2 regions of the Streptomyces sp. NPDC041713 genome follow, and region 2 is predicted to be linked to the other one. Evidence: predicted binding sites of a transcription regulator. Region 2 holds the regulator's gene; the other holds the start of a gene.
The links. Region 2 encodes HrcA, which represses chaperone genes, less so after heat shock. Its sites were predicted from a motif close to TTNGCACTCNGNNNNNCNGAGTGCNAA; they were not measured.
Positions count from the first base shown of each region.

Region 1: a site for HrcA is predicted at 5,605-5,631, ahead of groES (co-chaperone GroES). Genes of this name have one in related genera too.

Region 1 is NZ_JBVIZY010000002.1:731,942-739,403, forward strand. It holds gene ACZ6CV_RS08095 (WhiB family transcriptional regulator) at 94-501, shown strand; gene ACZ6CV_RS08100 (LysR family transcriptional regulator) at 552-1,448, opposite strand; gene ACZ6CV_RS08105 (MOSC domain-containing protein) at 1,540-2,223, shown strand; gene ACZ6CV_RS08110 (SDR family NAD(P)-dependent oxidoreductase) at 2,363-3,136, shown strand; gene groL (chaperonin GroEL) at 3,383-5,011, opposite strand; gene groES (co-chaperone GroES) at 5,151-5,459, opposite strand; gene ACZ6CV_RS08125 (polysaccharide deacetylase family protein) at 6,087-7,010, opposite strand; gene ACZ6CV_RS08130 (class I SAM-dependent methyltransferase) at 7,093-7,462, shown strand, end outside.
Region 2 is NZ_JBVIZY010000001.1:151,641-159,102, forward strand. It holds gene ACZ6CV_RS00640 (SpoIIE family protein phosphatase) at 1-1,808, shown strand, start outside; gene hemW (radical SAM family heme chaperone HemW) at 1,849-3,081, shown strand; gene ACZ6CV_RS00650 (DUF3097 domain-containing protein) at 3,789-4,616, opposite strand; gene ACZ6CV_RS00655 (MBL fold metallo-hydrolase) at 4,652-5,392, opposite strand; gene hrcA (heat-inducible transcriptional repressor HrcA) at 5,586-6,602, shown strand; gene dnaJ (molecular chaperone DnaJ) at 6,603-7,462, shown strand, end outside.

The sequences.
Region 1 (7,462 bases), on a different contig from region 2:
ATTCGCAATGAGTCATATTTTCATCTCCTTAGACAGTAGATGTACGGTCATGGGCACCGTATCCGCGTCAGAACGGCACCAAGGGGACCAGCAATGGCAGATTTCTCCCGCCTTCCCGGACCGAACGCAGATCTGTGGGACTGGCAGCTCCTCGCGGCCTGCCGCGGGGTCGACAGCTCGCTCTTCTTCCACCCGGAGGGCGAGCGGGGAGCGGCGCGCAGTGCTCGTGAGAACTCCGCCAAGGAGGTCTGCATGCGGTGCCCGGTGCGCGCGGAGTGCGCCGCTCACGCGCTCGCGGTGCGCGAGCCGTACGGCGTGTGGGGCGGGCTGACCGAGGACGAGCGCGAAGAGCTCATGGGGCGGGCGCGCAACCGCCTGGTCACGACGTCGCCGGCCACGGCGGGCAGCGGCGTCTCGCACACCGCCGTGTCCCACCACGCCGTTTCGCATGGCGCCGTTTCGCAGGGTGCCGTGTCCCACAGCGCCGTGTCGCACAGCTGAAGGAACGTTTCTTCGAACGAATGCCCGCGCAGGCCCGCGCAGGGTGCCGATCAGCGGGCGGCGGCCCGCGCGAGATGGTCCAGCGTGGCGGCGACGGCCGGCACCTGTGCCAGATCCGGCAGCGTGAGCGCGACGATCTCGCGCCGCACGGGGGGTTCCACCGTCACGGTGCGGGCGCCCATGGGGCGCACCGACTCGATCGCGAGCTCGGGCAGCACCGCCACTCCCAGGCCGGCGCCGACCAGGCCGATCACCGCCGGATAGTCGTCGGTCGCGAAGTCGATCCGGGGCACGAAGCCCGCGCTCTCGCAGACCTCCACCAGTTGCCTGCGGCAGCGGGGGCAGCCCGCGATCCACGACTCGTCGGCGAACTCCCCGATGGTGACCGACTCCGCGCCGGCGAGCCGGTGCCCCTCGGGCACGAGACCGACGAGCCGGTCCGCGAGCAGCGGCCGTACGACGAGGTCGCTCCACTCCTCCGGGCCGGTCGCCCCCTCGTACCGGAAGGCGAGCGCGACGTCGCAGTCGCCCTCGCGCAGCATCTCGACCGAGCGCGGCGGCTCGGCCTCCACGAGGGAGACGCGGGTGCCGGGGTGGGCGGCGCGCAGTGCGGCGAGGGCGCAGGGGACGAGGGTGGAGCTGCCGCTGGGGAAGGAGACGAGCCGGACCCGGCCGGCGCGCAGGCCGGCGATGGCGGCGACCTCCTCCTCCGCGGCGGTGAGCCCGGCGAGGATGCCCGAGGCGTGCCGGACCAGCGCCTCGCCGGCCTGGGTCAGCCGCATCTCGCGGCCGGTGCGGATCAGCAGCGGCGTGCCGGTGGAGGATTCGAGGGCCTTCATCTGCTGGCTGACGGCGGGCTGGGTGCAGCCGAGCTCGCGGGCGGCGGCGGAGAAGGAGCCGGTGGCGCTCACGGCGCGCAGCACGCGGAGATGTCGGGCCTCGATCATGTTTCGAGCATAAGCGAGGCTTGGGCGCGGTGCGAAATACCGTCGAACAACTTTGAGGGGGGTGCGCGCGAAAGGCCCTAGCCTGCTTGCCATGGAGCTTCTTTCGGTAAACGCGGGCCGCCGCACGGCCGTCGACTACACCTCGTCCCCCACCGGCCGCACCGCCATCGACAAGCGGCCGGTGCGCGGCCCCGTCCTGGTGACCGCGCCGGGCGCGAAGGGTGTCGGCGGCAGCGGCGTGGCCGGTGACGAGATCGGGGACCTGCGTCACCACGGCGGCACCGACCAGGCGGTGTACGCGTACGCCCGCGAGGACCTCGACGTGTGGGAGCGGACCCTCGGACGGCCGCTGCCCGACGGCACGTTCGGCGAGAACCTCACGACGTCCGGGGTCGACGTGAACGGCGCGCGGATCGGCGAGCGCTGGCGGATCGGCTCCGACCTGGTGCTCGAGGTGACGAGCGGGCGCATTCCCTGCCGTACGTTCCAGGGCCATCTCGGTGAGACGGGGTGGGTGAAGCGGTTCACCGGGGAGCGCGCTCCTGGCGCGTATCTGCGGGTGATCGAGCCGGGTGAGATACGGGCCGGGGACGCGATCGCGATCGTGCACCGGCCGGAGCACGAGGTCACCGTCGCCCTGCAGTTCCGCGCCATCACGACCGAGACGTCGCTGCTGCCGCGGCTGCTCGCGGCGGGAGACGCCCTGCACCCCGAGACGGCCGAGCGCGCCCGCGCGTATGTGGCGCGGCAGGCCGCCCAGGATCTCGTGGGCTGAGGCCGGCCCGTCCCCGGCCGCCCGTCCGCACACCACGGCGGCCGTCCGACGCCGCCGCCCCTGGTCCGTGGGCACCTGCCCAGGTCCGTGGCCGCCTGCCCTGGTCCGTGGCCGCGGTTCGCGTCACTAGCCTTGGTCCATGACTACGGCTCTGATTACGGGATCAACCGCCGGCATCGGCGCCGCCTTCGCGCGGCGCCTCGCCGGTGACGGCCACAACCTCGTCCTGGTGGCGCGCGACACCAAGCGGCTGCGGGAGCAGGCGACCGAGCTGCACGACCGGCACGGCATCGAGGCGGAGGTGCTGACCGCCGACCTCGCGACGGACGCCGGCATCGAGGCGGTCGAGAAGCGCCTCGCCCGCCGCAGGGACCCGGTCGACCTGCTGATCAACAACGCCGGGTTCGGCAACAAGGGCCGCTATCTCGAGGTCTCGATGGCCGACGAGCTCACCATGCTCAAGGTGCACTGCGAGGCGGTGCTGCGGCTGACGTCGGCGGCGGCGGAGTCGATGCGGGAGCGCGGCAGGGGCGGTGTGGTGAACGTCGCGTCGGTGGCGGCGTTCGTGCCGCGCGGGACGTACGGGGCCTCGAAGGCGTGGGTCGTGCAGTTCACCCAGGGCGCGGCGAAGGACCTGGCGGGTTCGGGGGTACGGCTGATGGCGCTGTGCCCCGGTTTCGTACGGACCGAGTTCCACGAGCGCGCCGGGATGGGCACGTCCAACATCCCGGGCTGGATGTGGCTCGACGCGGACAAGCTGGTCGCGGCGGCGCTGGCCGACTTGGCGCGGGGCCGGACCGTGTCCATTCCCGATCCGCGCTACAAGGCCCTGATGGGCGTGGTGAAGGTGACGCCGCGGGCGCTGCTGGGTGGGGTGACGTCGCGTACGGGCCGTAAGTATGGCCCCCAGTAGCCCTGCCGGGGTGGCGCGTCTGCGGGGTTCCTCACCGTCGCCGAGTGCGAGTTGCCTTCGGCTGGTCGCGCAGTTCCCCGCGCCCCTGAGACGACTTCGGTGAGCGCCCCGTAAGGGGCGCGGGGAACTGCGCGAGGACGGACCACGACCCGCACCCGGCAAGGGAGCGCAACCCGGCACACGCACCCCCGAAAAGGCCCGAGGCCCGGCTCCCTGTGCAGGGAACCGGGCCTCGGGCAACTCAGGTCAGTGAGAGTGACCGTGCCCGTGGCCGTGACCGGCCTCCGCCTCTTCCTCGGCCGGCTTCTCGACGACCAGGGTCTCGGTCGTGAGGAGCAGCGACGCGATGGACGCGGCGTTCTCGAGCGCGGAGCGGGTGACCTTGACCGGGTCGATGACGCCGGCCTTGACCAGGTCGCCGTACTCGCCGGTCGCGGCGTTGAAGCCGAAGCCCTTGTCGAGCTCGGCGACCTTCGAGGTGATGACGTAGCCCTCGAGGCCGGCGTTCTCGGCGATCCAGCGCAGCGGCTCGACGGCGGCGCGGCGGACGACGGCGACACCGGTGGCCTCGTCGCCCTCCTTGCCGAGGTTGCCCTCGAGGACCTTGACGGCGTGCACCAGGGCGGAGCCACCACCGGAGACGATGCCCTCCTCGACCGCGGCGCGGGTCGCGGAGATGGCGTCCTCCAGACGGTGCTTCTTCTCCTTCAGCTCCACCTCGGTGGCGGCGCCGACCTTGATGACGCACACGCCGCCGGCCAGCTTCGCGAGGCGCTCCTGGAGCTTCTCGCGGTCCCAGTCGGAGTCCGTGGCGTCGATCTCGGCCTTGATCTGGGCGACGCGGCCCTCGACCTCGGCCTTGTTGCCGCCACCGTCGACGATGGTGGTGTCGTCCTTGGTGATGGTGACGCGGCGGGCGGTGCCGAGCACGTCGAGACCGACCTGGTCGATCTTGAGGCCGACCTCTTCGGCGATGACGGTGCCGCCGGTGAGGGTGGCGATGTCACCGAGCATGGCCTTGCGGCGGTCGCCGAAGCCGGGGGCCTTCACCGCGACGGCGTTGAAGGTGCCGCGGATCTTGTTCACGACCAGGGTCGACAGGGCCTCGCCCTCGACGTCCTCGGCGATGATCAGGAGCGGCTTCGAGGCGTTGGCCTGGATGACCTTCTCGAGCAGCGGCAGGAGGTCCTGGATGGAGGAGATCTTGCCCTGGTGGATCAGGATGTACGGGTCGTCGAGGACGGCCTCCATACGCTCCTGGTCGGAGACCATGTACGGCGACAGGTAGCCCTTGTCGAAGGCCATGCCCTCGGTGAAGTCGAGCTCCAGGCCGAAGGTGTTGGACTCCTCGACGGTGATGACACCGTCCTTGCCGACCTTGTCCATCGCCTCGGCGATGAGCTCGCCGACCTGCGGGTCCTGGGCCGACAGACCGGCGACGGCCGCGATGTCGGCCTTGTCGTCGATCGGACGGGCGGTGGCGAGCAGCTCCTGGGAGACGGCCGCGACGGCGGCGTCGATGCCCTTCTTCAGGGCGGCCGGAGAGGCGCCGGCGGCGACGTTGCGCAGGCCTTCCTTGACCAGGGCCTGGGCGAGCACGGTGGCGGTGGTGGTGCCGTCACCCGCGATGTCGTTGGTCTTGGTCGCCACCTCCTTCACCAGCTGGGCGCCGAGGTTCTCGTACGGGTCGTCGACCTCGACCTCACGGGCGATGGTGACGCCGTCGTTGGTGATGGTCGGGGCACCGAACTTCTTGTCGATGACGACGTTGCGGCCGCGGGGGCCGATCGTCACCTTGACGGTGTCGGCAAGCTTGTTGACGCCGCGCTCAAGGGCGCGACGGGCGTCCTCGTCGAACTTCAGGATCTTCGCCATGGGAGCGGTTCAGCCCTCTCGGAAACTCAGGGGGGTCCGGGGGAACCCCCGGAATGTTCAGCAACGAACTGCGCCCCTCGCCGCCCGGCAGAGAGCGGGGTGACCAGGGGCGCAGCTCAGAAAGCAAATGCTGGGTGAATTACTTCTCGACGATCGCGAGCACGTCGCGAGCCGAGAGGACGAGGTACTCGTCGCCGTTGTACTTCACCTCGGTGCCGCCGTACTTGCTGTACAGCACGACATCGCCGACCTTCACGTCGAGCGGCAGGCGCTCGCCGTTCTCGAAACGCCCCGGGCCCACGGCGAGGACAGCGCCCTCCTGGGGCTTCTCCTTCGCGGTGTCCGGAATGACCAGGCCGGAGGCCGTGGTCTGCTCGGCGTCGAGCGGCTGGACCACAATGCGGTCCTCGAGCGGCTTGATGGCAACCTTGGAGCTGGCGGTCGTCACGATCCGGTCTCCCCCTTCGGAGATCTCACGGGGTTAAGAGTCTGAGTGTGGCGACCAGGTGGATCCGTCGTCGCGGGTGCCGGACCTGCCCGTCGCTGTTGGCACTCTCCAGTGGGGAGTGCCAGAAGTGAGACTAGGACGGGGATTAGCACTCGGTCAAGCGGAGTGCCAGTCGACTGCGTCTGGCTTTAGCGGATGTTCGTTGCCCTGGGCCGGGCGGGCGGGGGGTTTTCCCCTTTGGGGCAACGGTTCTCTGCGTCCTTGGGTTCCCTGGCTGCGAATCGTGGGGCCCTGGTTCCTGTGGCCCTGCACCGGGGGCTGTGCCCACCCGTTCCTCCCCCAGTGCCTCAAGGGCCTGGGGGGACCCCCATGGGAACGCCTGCCCACAGCGGGATGCGCCTGGCTCCGGCGTGGAGGTGGCGGGGGGCGCGGGCAGGTGTGGGCCTGGGCCCAAGGGCAGGTTTGGGGCCGGGGTCGGTCTGTGGGGGAGTTTTTGGGTGGCTTTTCTCGTCAGGCGTTCGATCGGGTCCACGGATTCCGCGCAGCCCGAGAGGAGTGCGGGCGCGAGCAGGCCGCACAGGAGGGCTCCGGCGAGGAGACGGCGGCGGCGCGCTCGCGCCCGGGGGGTCACAGGTAGTCCTCCAGGCGGGCCACCGCGTAGCCCCGGTCCGTGACCGTCTTCATGACCCGGCGGACCATGTCGGGCATCGTGCCCTTCCAGTCCTCACGTCCCCGGAAGTGCGTGAGGATGATGTCGCCGGGGTGCAGGTCCTTGTCCCACTCGCGCCACTCCATGTGGTCGCTGAAGGCCTCCGACGCCCACAGCGGCACCGCCTTGACGCCGCAGGACTTGGCGGCGCGCAGCGTGTCCCGGTTGTAGTTGCCGTACGGCGGGCGGAAGAGTTCGGGCCGCTTGCCGTAGTGCTTCTGGATGACGTTCTGCATGTCGCAGATCTCGTGGCGCTGGTCCTCGTACGAGAGTCCGGGCAGGTAGCGGTGGTGCAGCGTGTGGTTGTTCAGGGTGACGCCGCGGTCCTGCATCTTCTTGAAGTAGCCGTAGTCCTCCTTGACCAGGTAGTCGCTGAGGAACGCGGTGTACGGCAGGTGCAGCTCGCCCATCATCTTCAGCAGCTGCGGGTCCTTCTCGGCGCCGTCGTCGATGGTCAGGAAGACGACCTTGTCCTTGGTGGGGATCGTCGTGAAGACCGGCGGCAGGCTCGCCTGGCCCTTGACCTCGAAGCCCTTGCGGGTGGTGAGCTTCGGCTTGGTGCGGGGCGGCGGGGGCGCGGGGAGCGGGACCTTCGCCAGGCCCCAGCGCTTGGTCGCCGCGACGCGGGCCGCCTGGATCGCGCCGAGCTTCTGGGCGTAGGAGTCGAGGGCGCGGGCGGGCGGCGCCTTGAGCGGCTGCTGGCCGTGGGCGCCGCGCGCACCCTCGGAGTCGCCGCCGGCGCAGCCCGACACGATCGCCGACGCGGCCAGGACGGCCACCGCGGCACGCACCTGGTTCTTCCGTCTTCTGGCGTATTTCCCTGTTTGTCGTACTAGTTGCATGGCGCCGGATCCTCGCAGCTGACGGCCGCCTCCGGGGTCCGACACCGCCGTCGGCCGCGCACCATCCACCGACTGGCCCACAATGGGGCGGGTGAACGACCCGAACACGCCGAGCGGCCACCCTGCCGACCTGGGCGATCCCCTCGCCGCCTTCGCCGCCCTGCGCACCGCCGAGGGCCGGGCCCTGCTCGACGAAGTACGGGACGTCGAGCCCGCGCAGGAACTCGCCGCCGCCACCCGGCTGCGCCGCACGCACTCCGCGCCCCTGGTCTCGGCCGCCCTCGCGCAGGCGCGGCTGCGGCGGCGGGCCGCGGCGAAGTTCGGCGCCGAGGACGCGGCCCGGATGTTCTTCACGCCGAACGGCGTCGAGCAGTCCACCCGCTCCTCCGTCGCCGCGCACCGCGCCGCGCGCTTCCAGGCCCTCGGGGTGCGCTCGCTCGCCGATCTGTGCT
Region 2 (7,462 bases):
TCGCGCCGGCCGCCGCACGCAAGTTCGTACGAGCGGCGCTCGCCGACTGGACCGAGCTCGGGCTGCCCGCCGCCAGGGGCTTCACCGACTGCCTCGCCGACGACTCGGTGCTGCTGGTCAGCGAGTTGGTGACGAACGCCGTCGTGCACGCGGGCACGGCCGTCGAACTGCTGTGCCGCCTCGACGACGCGGTGCCGGGCGAGAGCACGGAGACCCTCGTCATCGAGGTCTCCGACCACCACCCCTCCCGCGCCGTGCGCAGCGAGCAGCGCCCGCAGTCGCCCGGCACCCCCGAGTACGGGCGCGGTCTGCAACTCGTCGCCACGCTCTCCGAGTCCTGGGGCATCACCTACCGCGCGGGCACCAAGACCGTCTGGGCCCGGCTGCCCCTCGACGGCGTCCAGGCCGTCCACGAGATCGAGTCGTACGCGAGCGAGCAGGCCCTGCAGCGCGGACTGCGCGCCGCCGAGATCCTCGCGCCGCTGCCCAAGCACGCCCCGCACGACACGGAGTGGGTCAACCGCGGCGCGCTCACCTTCCTCGCCGAGGCGTCCGACCTGCTGGCCGGCCAGTTCGACGAGAACCTCGTGGCCGCACTCGCCGGACAGCTGCTCGTGCCGCGGCTCGCGGACTGGTGCGCGGTGTGGCTCGAGGACGCGTCGGAAGGCGCGGGCCATACGGCGACCGGGGCGTCCGGCGCGCGGCTCGCCCGTGTCTGGCACAGCAGCGAACACCGCATGGAGGAGCTGCGCCGCGTCCTGGAGAAGGAGCCGCCCCGGCTGCCCGAGGCGGCGGGCTCCGGCGCCTTCCCCGTGCCCTGGCCCGGCGAGGTCCTGCCCGGCGGGAGCGCGGGCGCGGCGCTGGCCTACCGCCTGGTCGCGGGCGGCCGCGCGCTCGGCACGCTCGTGATCGGCCGGGCCGGGCTCGTCCGGTTCGCCGACGAGGTCACCGGCCTCATCGAGGACTTCGCCCGCCGCGTGGCGCTCGCCATCAGCACCGCGCGCCGCTACCAGCGCCAGGCCAACATCAGCCAGGTGCTGCAGCGCGGGCTGCTGCCCAGCAAGGTCGCGGAGATCCCCGGCGTGGAGAGCGGCGTGGTCTACGAACCGCGCGACAAGGGTGGCCCCGGCGGCGACTTCTACGACGTGTTCCAGGCGGGCGAGGGCCGCTGGTGCTTCGCCCTCGGCGACGTGCAGGGCAAGGGACCCGAGGCGGCCGTCGTCATCGGCCTCGCCCGCCCCTGGCTGCGGCTGCTCGCCCGCGAGGGCTACCAGGTCGCGGAGGTCATGGACCGGCTCAACCAGCTGCTCCTCGACGACGCGACGGAGGCGGCGGACGCGGCGGCGGCGGTCGTCGCGGTGGCGGGCGGCCAGGGCATCTCCCCCGACGGGCCCACCTCGCGCTTCCTCTCGCTCCTGTACGGGGAGCTCGTTCCGTACGAAGGGGGCGTGCGCTGCACCATCGCGTGCGCCGGGCATCCGTTGCCGCTGCTCATGTCACCCGGCGGCGGGGTGCGGGAGGCGGCCACCCCGCAGATGCTGCTCGGGGTGCTCGACGACGAGACGTACACGAGCGAGACCTTCGAGCTGCGGGTCGGCGAGACGCTCCTGTGCGTCACGGACGGGGTGACCGAGCGACGCTCGGGAGGGCTCCTGTTCGACGACGACAACGGCCTGGCGCAGGCGCTGGCCGGCTGCGCGGGGCTCGACGCGGTGCTGGTGGCGGAGCGGATCCGGCGGCTCGTGCACGAGTTCTCCGACCGGCCGCCGGACGACGACCTGGCGCTGCTGGTGCTGCGGGCGGGGTGAGCGGGTCCGCCGCCGCCCGCCGTGCGGGACAATCGAAGGTATGCCTTCCGCACTGCCCGATGGCGAGCCCATGCCCGAGGACGGGTCGCTCCCCGCGTCCGCCCTGGCCGGCGCGGCCTCCCGCCCCCTCGGCTTCTACCTGCACGTCCCGTACTGCGCCACGCGCTGCGGCTACTGCGACTTCAACACCTACACCGCGACCGAGCTGCGCGGCTCCGGCGGAGTGCTCGCCTCCCGCGACAACTACGCGGACACCCTGACCGACGAGGTGCGGCTCGCCCGCAAGGTCCTCGGCGACGACCCGCGGCCGGTCCGCACCGTCTTCGTCGGGGGCGGTACGCCGACGCTGCTCGCCGCGGGCGATCTCGTACGGATGCTGGGTGCCGTACGGGACGAGTTCGGGCTCGCGGACGACGCGGAGATCACCACGGAGGCGAACCCCGAGTCGGTCGACGCGGCGTACCTGGCGGAGCTGCGGGAGGGCGGCTTCAACCGGATCTCCTTCGGCATGCAGAGCGCGAAGCAGCACGTCCTGAAGATCCTCGACCGCACGCACACGCCGGGGCGGCCCGAGGCGTGCGTGGCCGAGGCGCGGGCGGCGGGCTTCGAGCACGTGAACCTCGACCTGATCTACGGCACGCCGGGGGAGACCGACGACGACTGGCGCGCCTCGCTCGACGCGGCGATCGGCGCGGGCCCGGACCACGTGAGCGCCTACGCGCTGATCGTGGAGGAGGGCACGCAGCTGGCGCGGCGAATCCGGCGCGGGGAGGTGCCGATGACCGACGACGACGTGCACGCGGACCGGTACCTGATCGCCGACGAGGTGCTCGGGGGTGCGGGCTTCTCCTGGTACGAGGTGTCCAACTGGGCCACGTCCGAGGCGGGCCGCTGCCTGCACAACGAGCTGTACTGGCGGGGCGCGGACTGGTGGGGGGCCGGTCCTGGCGCCCACAGCCATGTGGGGGGCGTGCGGTGGTGGAACGTCAAGCATCCCGGGGCGTACGCGGGGGCGCTGGCGGGGGGTGGGTCGCCCGGGGCCGGGCGGGAACTCCTCTCCGCGGAGGACCGGCGGGTGGAGCGCATCCTCCTTGAGCTGCGGCTCCGGGAGGGCTGCCCCCTGTCACTCCTCAAGGAGGAGGGGCTCTCCGCCTCGCGCCGGGCGCTGGAGGAGGGCCTCCTGGAACGCACCCCGTACGCGGAGGGCCGCGCGGTCCTCACCCTGCGGGGCCGTTTGCTGGCGGACGCGGTGGTACGGGACCTGGTGGACTGACCCTGGCCCCTGGGCCTCCCGCACCCCAAGTCAGGCGCCCGGCGCCGGGGCGGGTGGGGGTTGGGCTCCCCCCGGCCCCCTCCAACGGCACAAACAGCCCCGCCGCTCCGCGGCGGATACCTCCCACCCACCCACCCGTTCACCCCGCACCGCCGGGTTGGAGTAGGGGCGGGCGGGGGGCTCACCTCGCGCTGTCCGGTTGGAGTGGGACTGGTTGGGTTTGCGCGGCGCGGGGTTTGGTTGGGGCGGGGGCTGGGTGCGGGGGCTGGGTGGGTGGGTTCTTACGTCGCGGGGTTCGGTTGGAGTGGGCCCGGGTGGGTGGGGGTTCGTCGCGACGTCCGGTTGGGGTCGGTGCACCGGGTGGGTGGGTTTCACGTTGCGATGTCTGGCGGGAGTGGGGCTCGGGTGGGTGGGGTCACCTCGCGCTGTCCGGTTGGAGTGGGTCGGGGTGGGTGGGTTCGCGCGCCACCCCACCGGGCCGCACCCGCACGCGAGTCCCCCCCCCCGGGGCGCGCCCGCTCGCGCTCGGGAGGGGGCGTGGGGGTATGTGCGCACGGAGCACCGAGCGCGCTGTAGCAATGTTGTTCGTGAGGCGTGGCGAATAGTGGGTGGCGAGTACGCACATACCCCCGCGGCCCCGCACCCAACGACGAAGCGAAGGCGCAGGCGCCCGCCCAAGGCGCCCCCGCCAGAACCCGCCCAACCCCCTACGCCAACGTCACGAAGTCGATCAGTTCCTCCACGCGGCCCAGAAGCGCCGGCTCCAGGTCCTTGTAGCTGCGCACCGAGCCCAGGATCCGCTGCCACGCCGCCCCCGTGTTCTCCGGCCAGCCGAGCGCCCGGCACACGCCGGTCTTCCAGTCCTGGCCCCGCGGGACCCTGGGCCACTCCGCGATGCCGACCGACGCCGGCTTCACCGCCTCCCAGACGTCGATGTAGGGGTGCCCCACCACCAGCGCGTGCGCGCTCGTGACCTCCGCCGCGATGCGGGACTCCTTGGATCCGGGGACCAGGTGGTCCACGAGGACGCCGAGGCGCGCGTCCGGCCCCGGTGCGAACTCCGCGACGATCGCGGGCAGGTCGTCGATGCCCTCCAGGTACTCCACGACCACGCCCTCGATGCGCAGGTCGTCGCCCCAGACCCGTTCCACCAGCTCCGCGTCGTGCCGCCCCTCCACGTAGATGCGCCCCGCCCGCGCGACCCGGGCCCGCGCCCCGGGCACGGCCACCGACCCGGAGGCCGTACGGGAGGGACGGGGCGAGGGCGAGGAAGGTGAACCCGCCGCGGGGCGGACCAGCGTCACCGGGCGGCCCTCCAGGAGGAACCCCCGCGGCTCCATGGGAAAGACGCGGTGCTTGCCGAAGCGGTCCTCCAGCGTCACCGTCGGCCCCTGCGCCGTCTTCTCGCACCGGATCACCGCCCCGCAGAAACCCGTGGTCAGCTCCTCGACCACGAGGCCGGCGTCCGCCGCCACCTCCGGTACGGGCTTCGGCTTCTTCCAGGGGGGCGTGAGATCGGCGGAGTACTGGCGCATTCTGCCGACGATAGGAAGAGTCGCGGCCGTCCGGGTCACGACACGCCGAAGCGCCCCGCCAGCGTGTCGCGCTGCGCACGGACAAAGGCCGCATTCACCGCGGCACCATGCCCCGGCACGTACACCGCGTCCTCCCCGCCGAGGTCGAGGAGCCGGTCCAGCGCCGCCGGCCAGTGCCGCGGCGCCGCGTCCGGACCCGCCTGCGGTTCGCCCGACTCCTCGACGAGGTCCCCGCAGAAGACCACCTCCCGCCCGCCGTCGGTGCCCGGCACCAGGACCGCCAGGTCGTGGGCGGTGTGCCCGGGGCCGACGTTCGCGAGCAGCACCTGGACGCCGCCCAGGTCGAGCGTCCACTCCCCGCACACCAGGTGGTGCGGGCGGACCAGGAGGTCGGCCGCCTCGGCCGCCGCCTCCGCGTCGAGCCCGTGCCGCACCGCGTCCGCGCGCAGCTCGTCGCGCCGCTCGGTGAGGACCGTCTCGACGCCCACCGCCCCGTACACCCGCACCCCCGCGAAGGCCGCCGCGCCGAGCACGTGGTCGAAGTGCGGGTGGGTGAGTGCGAGATGGGTCACCCGGCGGGTGCCGCCGAGGACGCGGCGGGCACCGGTGCGCAGGGCCGCGCCCTCGGCCAGGCTCGACCCCGCCTCGATCATGAGCGCCGCGTCGTCGCCGACGACCAGCCCCGCCGTGCAGTCCCAGACGGGCAGGCGGCGCCGCCCCACCCGCGGCGCCAGCCGTTCCCAGCCCGCCGCTTCCCATGCCGGCCTCACGTCCATACGGTGACGCTATCCGCACCGGCCCTCTCCGGCAGGACACCGGGGGCCGCCCTTGCCGGGGCCGTACCCCACGCCCGTACACTGACCCTTTGGAAGACTGGCACTCACCCGCGGGGAGTGCCAGGCGGGGGCCCGGGGGACACCGGAGCCCGTCGCGGACCGTGGACGACGCAGACAGCTGGAGGTGTGCGCGATGCTCAATGAACGCAGGCTCGAAGTGCTGCGCGCCATCGTCCATGACTATGTCGGGACGGAGGAGCCCGTCGGCTCCAAGGCGCTCACCGAGCGGCACCGTCTGGGGGTCTCCCCGGCCACCGTCCGCAACGACATGGCGGCGCTGGAGGAGGAGGGGTTCATCGCCCAGCCGCACACCAGTGCCGGGCGCATCCCGACGGACAAGGGCTACCGCCTGTTCGTCGACAAGCTCGCCGGTGTGAAGCCGATGACCGCGCCCGAGCGCCGGGCCATCCAGAACTTCCTCGACGGCGCCGTCGACCTCGACGACGTGGTGGGGCGCACGGTGCGGCTGCTCGCGCAGTTGACGCGGCAGGTCGCCGTCGTGCAGTACCCCTCGCTCACGCGGTCCACGGTGCGGCACGTGGAGTTGCTCTCGCTGGCTCCCGCGCGGCTGATGCTCGTACTGATCACGGACACCGGCCGGGTCGAGCAGCGGATGATCGACTGCCCGGCGCCGTTCGGCGAAAGCGCGCTCGCGGATCTGCGGGCGCGGCTCAACAGCCGGGTGGCGGGCCGCCGCTTCACGGACGTGCCGCAGCTCGTGCAGGATCTGCCCGAGGCCTTCGAGACCGAGGACCGCGGCACCGTGTCGACGGTCCTCGCCACCCTCCTCGAGACGCTCGTGGAGGAGACAGAGGAGCGGTTGATGATCGGCGGCACCGCCAATCTCACCCGCTTCGGACATGACTTTCCCCTCACCATCCGGCCCGTGCTGGAGGCACTGGAGGAGCAGGTCGTGCTCCTCAAGTTGCTTGGTGAGGTACAGGATTCGGGTATGGCCGTACGGATCGGTCACGAGAACGCCCATGAGGGACTCAGCTCCACGTCCGTGGTCTCGGTCGGCTACGGTTCGGGGAGCGAGGCAGTCGCCAAACTCGGCGTGGTCGGACCGACCCGCATGGACTATCCGGGAACGATGGGAGCAGTACGCGCAGTGGCACGTTACGTCGGACAGATCCTGGCGGAGTCGTAAGTGGCCACGGACTACTACGCCGTACTCGGCGTGCGCCGCGACGCTTCCCAGGACGAAATCAAGAAGGCCTTCCGCAGGCTGGCGCGTGAGCTTCACCCGGACGTGAATCCGGACCCGAAGACTCAGGAGCGCTTCAAGGAGATCAACGCCGCGTACGAGGTGTTGTCGGACCCGCAGAAGAAGCAGGTCTACGACCTCGGCGGGGATCCGCTGTCCCAGGCGGGCGGCGGCGGAGGCGCGGGCGGCTTCGGCGCCGGTGGCTTCGGCAACTTCTCCGACATCATGGACGCGTTCTTCGGTACGGCGTCGCAGCGCGGGCCCCGCTCGCGCACGCGCCGCGGCCAGGACGCCATGATCCGCCTGGAGATCGACCTCGACGAGGCGGCCTTCGGCACCACCAAGGACATCCAGGTCGACACGGCCGTGGTCTGTACGACCTGCAGCGGTGAGGGTGCCGCGCCGGGGACGTCCGCCCAGACGTGTGACATGTGCCGCGGTCGCGGTGAGGTGTCGCAGGTCACGCGGTCCTTCCTCGGCCAGGTCATGACCTCGCGGCCCTGCCCGCAGTGCCAGGGCTTCGGCACGGTCGTGCCCACCCCGTGCCCCGAGTGCGCCGGCGACGGCCGCATCCGGTCGCGGCGGACGCTCACCGTGAAGATCCCGGCCGGTGTCGACAACGGCACCCGGATCCAGCTCGCGGGCGAGGGCGAGGTCGGCCCCGGCGGCGGCCCCGCGGGCGACCTGTACGTGGAGATCCACGAGCTGCCGCACGAGGTCTTCCAGCGGCGCGGCGACGATCTGCACTGCACGGTGACCATCCCGATGACGGCGGCGGCGCTCGGCACGAAGGTGCCGCTGAA